DNA from 2 places in the Streptomyces sp. NPDC026515 genome. Region 2 is predicted to be linked to the other one. Evidence: riboswitches for the same ligand, from Rfam matches in the RefSeq annotation. Region 2 holds a riboswitch; the other holds the start of a gene.
What was found. Region 2 has a riboswitch for cyclic di-AMP ahead of ACZ4O3_RS00605 (M23 family metallopeptidase). Riboswitches for the same ligand answer to the same signal wherever they lie in the genome.

Region 1 (4,759 bases), on a different contig from region 2:
CCGACCTGGACGGCACACTGCTGCGTGCCGACGACACCCTCTCGGAACGGTCGCTCGCCGCGCTCGCGCGGGCGGGCCGGGTCGGCGCCCGGCATCTCGTGGTGACCGGCCGCCCCGCGCCGAGAGTGCGCCCCCTCCTGGACGACCTCGGTTGCGCGGGACTCGCGGTCTGCGGCCAGGGCGCCCAGCTCTACGACGCCGGCGCGGACCGGCTGCTGTGGTCGGTCACCCTGGACCGGGAGCTGGCCGAGACCGCCCTGGGCAAGATCGAGGCCGAGGTCGGGCAGGTGTACGCGGCGGTCGACCAGGACGGCGTGGACGGGCTCACGCTCATCGAGCCGGGCTATCTGATGCCCCACCCCACGCTGCCCGCGCTGCGCGTGGGACGGCGGGACGACCTGTGGTGCGCGCCCATCAGCAAGGTGCTGCTGCGCCACCACACCCTGTCGGACGATGAACTGGCGGCCACCGCGCGCGCGGTGGTGGGATCGCTCGCGACGGTCACCATGTCGGGGCCGGGAACGGTCGAGCTCCAGCCGTGCGGGGTGACCAAGGCGACCGGGCTGGCACTGGCCGCCGACCATCTGGGGCTGAGCCCCGAACGGGCCATCGCCTTCGGGGACATGCCCAACGACATCCCCATGTTCGACTGGGCGTCCTACGGGGTGGCCATGGCCAACGCCCACGCCGAACTCAAGGCGGTGGCCGACGAGATCACCCTGTCGAACGAGGACGACGGCATCGCCGTCGTCCTCGAAAGGCTCTTCACCTGACGGCGCCGGTCAGTACGCGCCGTGCACGTTGTCGATCGAGCCGTACCGCGCGGCGGCGTAGTTGCAGGCGGCGGTGATGTTCGCGACCGGGTCGTAGACGTCGAACGACGTGCCGTCCACGTGGTAGGTCTTGAACGTCGGGTCGATCACCTGGAGCAGGCCCTTGGAGGGGATGCCGGCGGCCGCGTTGGAGTCCCAGAGGTTGATGGCCCGCGGGTTGCCGGAGGACTCACGCATCACGTTGCGGTAGATGCCGTTGTAGCTGCCCGGAATGTTCTTTTCGGCCATGATCGCGAGCGACTCGCGGATCCAGCCGTCGAGGTTGTTCGGGTACCCGGCGAGCGTCGTGGACGCCGTCGAGGTGGTGGAAGTGGCGGCGGAGGCGGCGGTCGCACCGATGAGCGGGAGGGCGAGAACGGCGGCGCCGGTACCGGCGACGGCGAGCGTGCGGACGACGCGGTTACGGCGGGGACGGCGGTGCTGAGGGGCAGCAGACATGTCGTGGTTCCTCTCCGTCGCCTGCGGGGTGAGCTGTCGGGTTCGGGCTCGGGGAGTTCCCGGTCGCACCGCCCTGAGGCGAGGCGACTTCACCCCTAGCCGTTCCGGTACGACGTCCGTCGGTGACGTCGGTCGCCCGGTCCGGCGACTTACCTGGTTCCCCCGCTCCTGCCGTGCGAATGGACTCGTTGATGGTCGCGACGGGCGGCGGCAGGATTTGGCGTCCGCCCGGTGAGCCGGAACGTATGCGAGAGCACATGTCCGGAACAAGTACCTGATTCCCCCAACACGCCGATTGACCTTGATCTGAGTCGTATGGGGTACTTGATCCTTTGCGGTTGCCAAGCCTCAACTCGCCGACAAGGAAAGGAGAGAGAGGGTCGCCTTACCGCCTCGGTGGCACTCAGGGCCACGTGACCCACTTCACGAAGTGGCAATTACGGCGAATCGAACAAATGGGGATTGATTGAATCCGCCTTTCCGGGTATCGAGGGAATAGCCCCGCTCCGCCATTTGTATGGATTGCCTCGATTGGGGCGAATGGAGTGGTGCACATCACAAGCAATTTCATGGATTGTCCGAATTGCCTTGTTAAGCGGAATTTCGCTTCGAGGTGAGCGGACCGACGGACCTGGGCGGGTGGATGCCGAGGTGCCGGGAGTTCCCGTGTGGCGGTACGTGATTCCGGTCACGCCGAGGGCGGGGCGCAGGCGTCACGACTCGGCGGCGGCAGAGCGATCGTCCATGCGCGGGTGTCCTCCGTGGGAGCGGAACCTCCGCCCCCTCGCGCGTCGTTGTCCTGGCGGCCGTCCGGGGAGTGGGGGTCACGGCGAGCGCCATGAGCGGCCCGGGCGCGCGGGTCCTCGTCCCGAGGGGGACGCGTCCCGAGGAGTGCCGACCGCGGGAGCCCCCGACCGTGTTCACGCCTCGTCCGTGCCGAGGCCGCGCCGTCGGCTGCTCGCGGGTCGTGAGTCCGCCCGCACCGCGTCGGCAGGGACCGGGCCTCACGCGCGCCCGCGCGCATGTCTGATCTCGTGGAGGAGGGGGCATACGGGGGTGGATCGGAACGCGGTGGACCGCGGAAGGGGTGCCTCCGGGCAGGTGACGTCGGCAGGAGGTGGCGTGACCGCCCACGGGCGGAGGTCTGCGGGACGATCCGCGGCCGGACCCGGTGTCGGTGCTGGTCCGGGACCGGGTTCAGGACCCGGTCCCGGGACACGGCTCGCCCCCTGGTTCGGGACAAGCACCAGCACATCCTGTTAAGTCATTGCATGTCAGGTCGTATCAGCTGATCAAGAACATACCGGTCGTGATCCGATAGTGCCCGGGGTGTAACGGTGGGCGCCCTCGGTGATCGAAACCTGACCGGATACGCTGACTTGAGTGATGGCAGCGACCTATCGACAAACCATGTAACCGCCAGTGGACACCAGCAGACAGGAGACCCCTCGTGACCGTCGGGCCGTTCGGGCTGAGCGTGCGGGACCAGGCTCTGGAAGCCGATGTCCAGGCCGGATTGACGGCTGTCGAGGAGGGCTTGCTAGAAGCCACCAAAAGTGAGGTCCCGTTCATCACGGAAGCCGCGCAGCACCTCGTGCGGGCCGGCGGGAAGCGGTTCCGGCCCCTGCTGGTGATGCTGGCCGCGCAGTTCGGTGACCCGTACGCGCCGGGCGTCGTGCCGTCGGCGGTGGTCGTCGAGCTGACCCATCTCGCCACGCTCTACCACGACGACGTCATGGACGAGGCGGCCGTGCGGCGTGGTGTCGACAGTGCCAACACCCGCTGGGGCAACTCGGTCGCCGTCCTCACCGGTGACTTCCTCTTCGCGCGCGCCTCGCAGATCCTCGCCGACCTCGGACCCGAGGCGGTGCGGGTCCAGGCCCTCGCGTTCGAGCGGTTGGTGACGGGTCAGATCCTGGAGACGGCGGGTCCTTCGGACGGGCGTGACCCCGTCGACCACTACCTCGACGTGCTCGGCGGCAAGACCGGCTCGCTGGTGGCGGTCTCCTGTCGTTTCGGCGCGATGATGTCCGGTGCCGACGAGACGGTCGTGGACGTCCTCACCCAGTACGGCGAACGCCTCGGTGTCGCCTTCCAGCTCGCCGACGACGTCCTGGACATCGCCTCCGACTCCCACGAGTCCGGCAAGACCCCGGGGACCGACCTCCGCGAGGGTGTCCCCACGCTTCCGGTGCTGCGGCTGCGGGAGCGGGCGGCGCGGCTCGGGCTGCCCGACGACGTCGCGCTGTGCGAGCTGCTGGACTCCGACCTCACGGACGACGCGCGGCACGCGGAGGCCCTGGCGGCCCTGCGGGCGCACCCGGCGCTGGAGCAGGCGCGCCGGGACACCGTCCGGTACGCGGAGGAGGCCAGGGCCGCCCTGGCGCCGCTGGTGGAGTGCGACGCGAAGGTGGCGCTGCTGGAGCTGTGTGACGCGGTGGTGCACCGGGCGGGGTGATCCCCGGTTCTGTGGCGCAGGTCACATTGCTGGACTGAGCCCGGTCTGAGATCCGTTCCGTACCTCTCCCCAGAAGCCGACGCAGGGGGCGTCGGCTGACATAGGGGGAGGAAACGGAATCATGGTCATCAACGCAACGCGTCGCAGGACGCTCGTCGCCGCCGCCGTCGCGGTGTCCGCACTCGGCGGTGCCGCCGTCCCGGCGTACGCCGCCACCAGCCACAGTTCCGCCCGTCACAGCTCCACCGGCTCCGTCGTCCTCGTCGCCAGCCTGCGCGGTGGCAACGAGGTGCCCGTCGCCGGTGGGGCCGCCGTCGGGGACAAGGACGGCGTCGCGCTGGAGTTCATCCAGGTCAAGGGGGACAAGGTGACCGTCGCCGTGACCTGGCGCGGTACCGGCAGGCCGACCGACCTGCACATCCACCAGGGCGCCAGGGGCACCAACGGCGGTGTGAGGATCGGCTTCGGGAGGTTGCTGAAGAAGGCCAAGGGTCACACCGTCACCGGCAGCGTCAAGGTCGCCGACAAGGCCCTGCTGAAGCGGCTCACCACCGATCCCGGGGGCTTCTACGCCAACCTGCACACCGCCGACTTCCCTGGCGGGGCGGTCCGCGGCCAACTGCACGCGGTCACCACCGTCACCGACCTCAAGGGCGGCGGCCTGCAGGCCTCCGTCGTCACCGGCAAGCAGATCTACGAGTGCAAGGCGGCCGAGGGCGGCGGCCACGCCTTCGCCCAGCGGGACGTCAGTGCCAGGCTCGGCGGCGGAATCCGGCACTCCTTCGTCGCCCCCGGCTCCGGCACCCCGCAGTGGGTCGCGCCCGACGGCAGCGCGGTCACCGGGACGGTCCTGACCAGGACGCCGAACGGCGACGGCAACGTGCCCGAGCTGGACCTCAAGGCCGCGCAGTCGGGCAAGAAGCACGGGCTGCTCGCCCGCACCGGCGAGGTCCTGCGCCTGAACACCGTCGGCGGCGTCGCTCCGGCCGGCTCCTGCACTCCGGGTGCCGTCGTGGGGGTCCCCTACCGG
Region 2 (4,759 bases):
CGATGAACTCGCCGCCGATGGTGGCCGCGAGTCCCACCCTGTCCACAAAGTCGTGGTGCGTGAAGCGGTGGACGTCCTTGGCGGAGAGCCTGGGGTAGGGCGCGAAGAAGCGGTAGTACTTCGACTCGTCCGAGACCTGCTCGTAGAAGCTGACCAGGCGGCCGGCGTCATCGACGGTGATGGGCCGGACGCGCGCGGTACCACCGTCGCGCAGCACGACGTCCGCCTCCCAGTGGGAGGGGTACGCGTGCCGGTCGTGTCGGTCCGCCGGGGTCTGCATGGGCCCCAGAGTACGGCTCGCGTCCGACAGTGGCGCGAGGCAGTCTGTGGAGGACGGAAGCCGGACCGAGGCCGCGGTCCGACGACACACCCGCGGGGACTCACGTCCGCTCCGGGCATGCTTCACGATATGGGAAACTGGTCTAGACAACCCTGAACACCGAAGGGCAGCATCACATGGCTGAGCGCCGCGTCAACGTCGGCTGGGCCGAGGGCCTCCACGCCCGCCCCGCTTCCATCTTCGTCCGAGCCGCCACGGCCACAGGCGTCCCGGTGACGATCGCCAAGGCCGGGGGCGACCCCGTCAACGCGGCCTCCATGCTGGCTGTCCTGGGTCTGGGCGCCCAGGGCGGCGAGGAGATCGTCCTCGCCTCCGACGCCGAGGGCGCGGACGCCGCGCTCGAGCGCCTGGCCAAGCTGGTCGGCGAAGGTCTCGAGGAGCTCCCCGAGACCGTCTGAGCGCCACCGCACCCGCACGAACGAGGCCGCGCCACCCCTGCCAGGGCGGCGCGGCCTCGCCGTTCCCGCCGCGCGGCGGGAAACCGAGCCGCCTCGGCCGCCTTTTGCGAACGGGGCGTTTATGCGGAACCCGGCCGCGCACCGGGCGCGGTTAATTCCCCGCCGGGCACGGCGATAACACGCTCCGGAAATTCCGGGCGCGCGCGAGATAAAGGCGGCGGAGTCCGGCCGAGGGCGTCGGAAATACTGCTCCACCGAATAACATCTCTTTGTATACGGCGCCCGTGTTAATGCCGCAGGCCCGACATGTTTACGGGATGTTGCGAAGTCCTCACACCGGCCGACCGGTCCGTGCCGCCGGAAAAGCGCGGCCGGTGGGAGACCGTGGACCGCTCGGCGTGCAGCGCGGTGATCGCCCGCGCGCGTTCGCCGTCGCCGCGTGTCACCGCGTCCACGATGGCGCCGTGCTCGGCCCAGGACTCCACGGGGTTGGCGGGTGAGTCGACGACGTACATCCAGGCGATCTTGTGCCGCAGCTGGGTGAGCGTCGAGGTCAGGGCGTGGCTGCCGGTGGCCTGGGCGAGCGTCTCGTGGAACCAGCCGCCCAGGGAGCGCAGGTCCTCGCTGCCACCCCTGCGGGCGCGTTCCTGGCCCAGCCTGACCAGTCCGCGGAGCACCTTGAGGTGGGCCTCGGTGCGGCGCTGGGCGGCCCGGGAGGCGCCGAGCGGCTCCAGGAGCAGGCGCATCTCCAGCAGGTCGGCGGCCTCCTGCTCGGTCGGTTCCGCCACGCACGCGCCCGCGTGCCGGCGCGTCACGACGAAGCCCTCGGCCTCCAGGGTGCGCAGGGCCTCGCGGACGGGGACGCGCGAGACACCGTAGCGGCGGGCCAGGAGTTCCTCGGTGAGCCGGCTGCCGCGCTCGTAGACACCCGCGACGATGTCGTCCCGGATCGCCGTGCATACCGAGTGCGCCGGAATACGCATGTCCGACCTCCGCCTTAATCCCCGTGAAACGCCGCCGAGTGGCGTCCGTTCCGTGACTCTATTGCAATGAGCGGGAATTTCCGACGGCGGCCCTGAATCCATGCATATTTTTTGGACATCGGGTTCACGAAAACGACGAAAGCCCCGGCTCGGGAGCCGGGGCTTCGGCACACTCGCCGCGTGACGTCACACGGTCGTCGCCGCGTTCGGGTCAGACGTCGACACCGTGCTTGCGGAGGTAGGAGACCGGGTCGACGTCCGAGCCGTACTCCGGGGTCGTGCGGGCCTCGAAGTGGAGGTGCGGGCCGGTCACGTTGCCGGTCGCGCCGGAGAGGCCGATCCGCTCGCCCGGGGTGACCTTCTGCCCCACCGAGACTCCTATCGACGACAGGTGGCCGTACTGGGTGTACATGCCGTCGGCCATCTTGATGACGATCTGGTTGCCGTACGAGCCGCCCCAGCCGGTGGAGACGACCGTGCCGGTACCGACCGCGTGCACCACCGTGCCGGTGGCGGCGTGGAAGTCGATGCCGGTGTGGGCGCCGGAGGACCACAGGGAGCCGCCGGTCCGGTAGCCGGTGGAGACGTACGAGTCGGAGATCGGCGCGACGAAGGCGTTGAGACGCTTGCGCTCGGCCTCCCGCGCGGCACGCACCTCGGCCTCGCGCTCCTTCTTGGCCTTGGCTGCCGCCTTCTTGCGCGCGGCCTCCTCGGCCGCCTTGCGCTCGGCGGCCGCCGTCTGCGCGGCTGCCTGGGCGTCGATCTGCTCGGCGACCGAGTCGCTGACCGTGATCACCGGAGTGAGGCCGGTCTGCTCGACCGAGTTCTCCGCGGCGAGCGCCGGGGCTGCCGAGACGGTGCCGATGACACCTGTGGTGGTGAGGGCCGCGATACCGGCGGCCTGCGCGGTGGTGCGCTTCACCCGGCCGGGACGACGGTGCTTCCCGGAGGCGCACATGAACGCCATGTAGAGGCTGGTCCTTTCCTTCCCTCTCGCCTACCGGGTTAGCTGACGGGTTCGGAGCAGGAAGGTCTCCTACGGGCGCCCTCGCGGCTCGCGCGGGCGTCCGATTCACCCCAGGGACTGCATGGGTCCCCGGCTCCCCTGGCTCGCGCCGTACGGGGACTCGGCGATGACTGTCCGGTGCCGCGGGCGCGGCTCGGTGCCTGGCGGACAGTCCGGAAGAACCTATGAGGGCGTCCCCGCAATCCTCAAACGGATCGCGGTTTTTGTCGCGCATCCCACAGGGCAGACAGGCAACCTCCGCCTCAATTCGGACATTTCAGAGCCCTGGTGACCCGAGGGTCACCAGGGCTCCGGGCGCGCGCGTGCCGCTACTCCGCGGCGACGACCGTCACTTCGCCGATGCCGAGGGCCTCGACGGGCTCCTTGATCTGCGCCGCGTCGCCGACCAGGACCGTCACCAGGTGGTCGACCGGGAAGGCGCTCACGACCGCCGCGGTGGCCTCCACGGTGCCGGTGGCGGCCAGTTGCCGGTAGAGGGTGGCCTGGAAGTCGTCCGGCAGATGCTGCTCGACCTGGTCGGCCAGGGTGCCGGCGACGGCCGCCGCCGTCTCGTACTTGAGCGGCGCCACGCCGACCAGGTTCTGCACGGCGACGTCACGCTCGGCGTCCGTGAGGCCCCCGGAGGCGAGGGTGCGCAGCACCGTCCACAGGTCCTGGAGCGCCGGGCCGGTGTTCGGGGTGTCCACGGAGCCGCTGATGGCGAGCATCGAGGCGCCGCTGCCGTCGGGAGCGGAGCGCAGCACCTGCCCGAAGGCACGGACGCCGTAGGTGTAGCCCTTCTCCTCGCGCAGGACGCGGTCCAGGCGGGAGGTGAGGGTGCCGCCCAGGCAGTAGGTGCCGAGCACCTGGGCGGGCCAGACACGGTCGTGCCGGTCGGCGCCGACGCGGCCGATGAGCAGCTGCGTCTGGACGGCCCCGGGGCGGTCCACGATGACGACACGGCCGGTGTCGTCCGCGGTGACCGGGGGCACCGGCCGGGGCTGGGCGGCCGTGCCGCGCCAGGCGCCCAGGGTCTCGCCGAGCAGTTCGTCCAGGTCGATGCCGGTCAGGTCGCCGACGATGACCGCGGTGGCGGTGGCGGGCCGCACATGCCGGTCGTAGAAGGCGCGTACGGCGGCCGCGTCGATCTTCTCGACGGTGTCCTCGGTGCCCTGGCGCGGCCGGGACATCCGCGCGGCCGACGGGAAGAGCTCCTTGTAGAGCTGCTTGGCGGCCCGGCGGCTGGGGTTGGCCAGCTCGTGCGGGATCTCGTCGAGGCGGTTGCGGACCAGCCGCTCGACCTCGCTGTCGGCGAAGGCGGGTGCCCGGAGCGCGTCGGAGAGCAGCCCGAGGCCCTTGCCCAGACGGGAGGCCGGGACCTCCAGGCTGAGCCGGACGCCCGGGTGGTCGGCGTGCGCGTCGAGGGTGGCGCCGGCCCGCTCCAGCTCGGCGGCGTACTCCTCGGCGGAGTGCTTGTCGGTGCCCTCGGAGAAGGCGCGCGCCATGATCGTGGCGACGCCGTCCAGGCCGGCCGGCTCGGCGTCCAGGGGTGCGTCCAGGAGCACCTCCACGGCGACGACCTGCTGTCCGGGGCGGTGGCAGCGCAGCACGGTGAGCCCGTTGTCCAGGGTGGAGCGCTCGGGGGCCGGGAAGGCCCAGGGCCGGGCCTCGCCGGCCTGGGGCTGCGGGTGGAAGTCCATGGTGGCGAGCTCGCTCACTTCGCCGCCTCCTCGTTGTTGTCGCCGGCTTCGACCGTGGCCTCGGCCTCGGGGTCCTCGGGTACGTCGGCGTCCTCGACCGTCTCGGGGGACTTGGGCTCGTAGACGAGCACCGCGCGGTTCTCGGGCCGCAGGCGGGCCTTGGCGACCTCCTGGACCTCCTCCGGGGTCACCGTGAGGACGCGCTGGACGGCGGTCAGGGCGAGCTGCGGGTCGCCGAACAGGACGGCGAACCGGCACAGTTCGTCGGCGCGGCCGGCGACGGTGCCCAGCCGGTCCAGCCACTCGCGCTCCAACTGGGCCTGGGCGCGTTC

Region 1: linked by a shared signal. The riboswitch ahead of ACZ4O3_RS32700 (transglycosylase SLT domain-containing protein) and the one ahead of ACZ4O3_RS00605 (M23 family metallopeptidase) in region 2 are both predicted to bind cyclic di-AMP.

What each region holds. Positions count from the first base shown of each region.
Region 1 covers NZ_JBVHQD010000018.1:177,605-182,363, forward strand. Annotated here, with positions in the region: gene ACZ4O3_RS32695 (HAD family hydrolase) at 1-773, shown strand, start outside; gene ACZ4O3_RS32700 (transglycosylase SLT domain-containing protein) at 783-1,271, opposite strand; cyclic di-AMP (ydaO/yuaA leader) riboswitch at 1,277-1,472, opposite strand; gene ACZ4O3_RS32705 (polyprenyl synthetase family protein) at 2,671-3,729, shown strand; gene ACZ4O3_RS32710 (CHRD domain-containing protein) at 3,851-4,759, shown strand, end outside.
Region 2 covers NZ_JBVHQD010000001.1:142,152-146,910, reverse strand. Annotated here, with positions in the region: gene ACZ4O3_RS00620 (bifunctional acetate--CoA ligase family protein/GNAT family N-acetyltransferase) at 1-280, opposite strand, end outside; gene ACZ4O3_RS00615 (HPr family phosphocarrier protein) at 457-738, shown strand; gene ACZ4O3_RS00610 (GntR family transcriptional regulator) at 1,026-1,721, opposite strand; gene ACZ4O3_RS00605 (M23 family metallopeptidase) at 1,933-2,688, opposite strand; cyclic di-AMP (ydaO/yuaA leader) riboswitch at 2,701-2,864, opposite strand; gene ACZ4O3_RS00600 (M16 family metallopeptidase) at 3,057-4,445, opposite strand; gene ACZ4O3_RS00595 (M16 family metallopeptidase) at 4,442-4,759, opposite strand, start outside.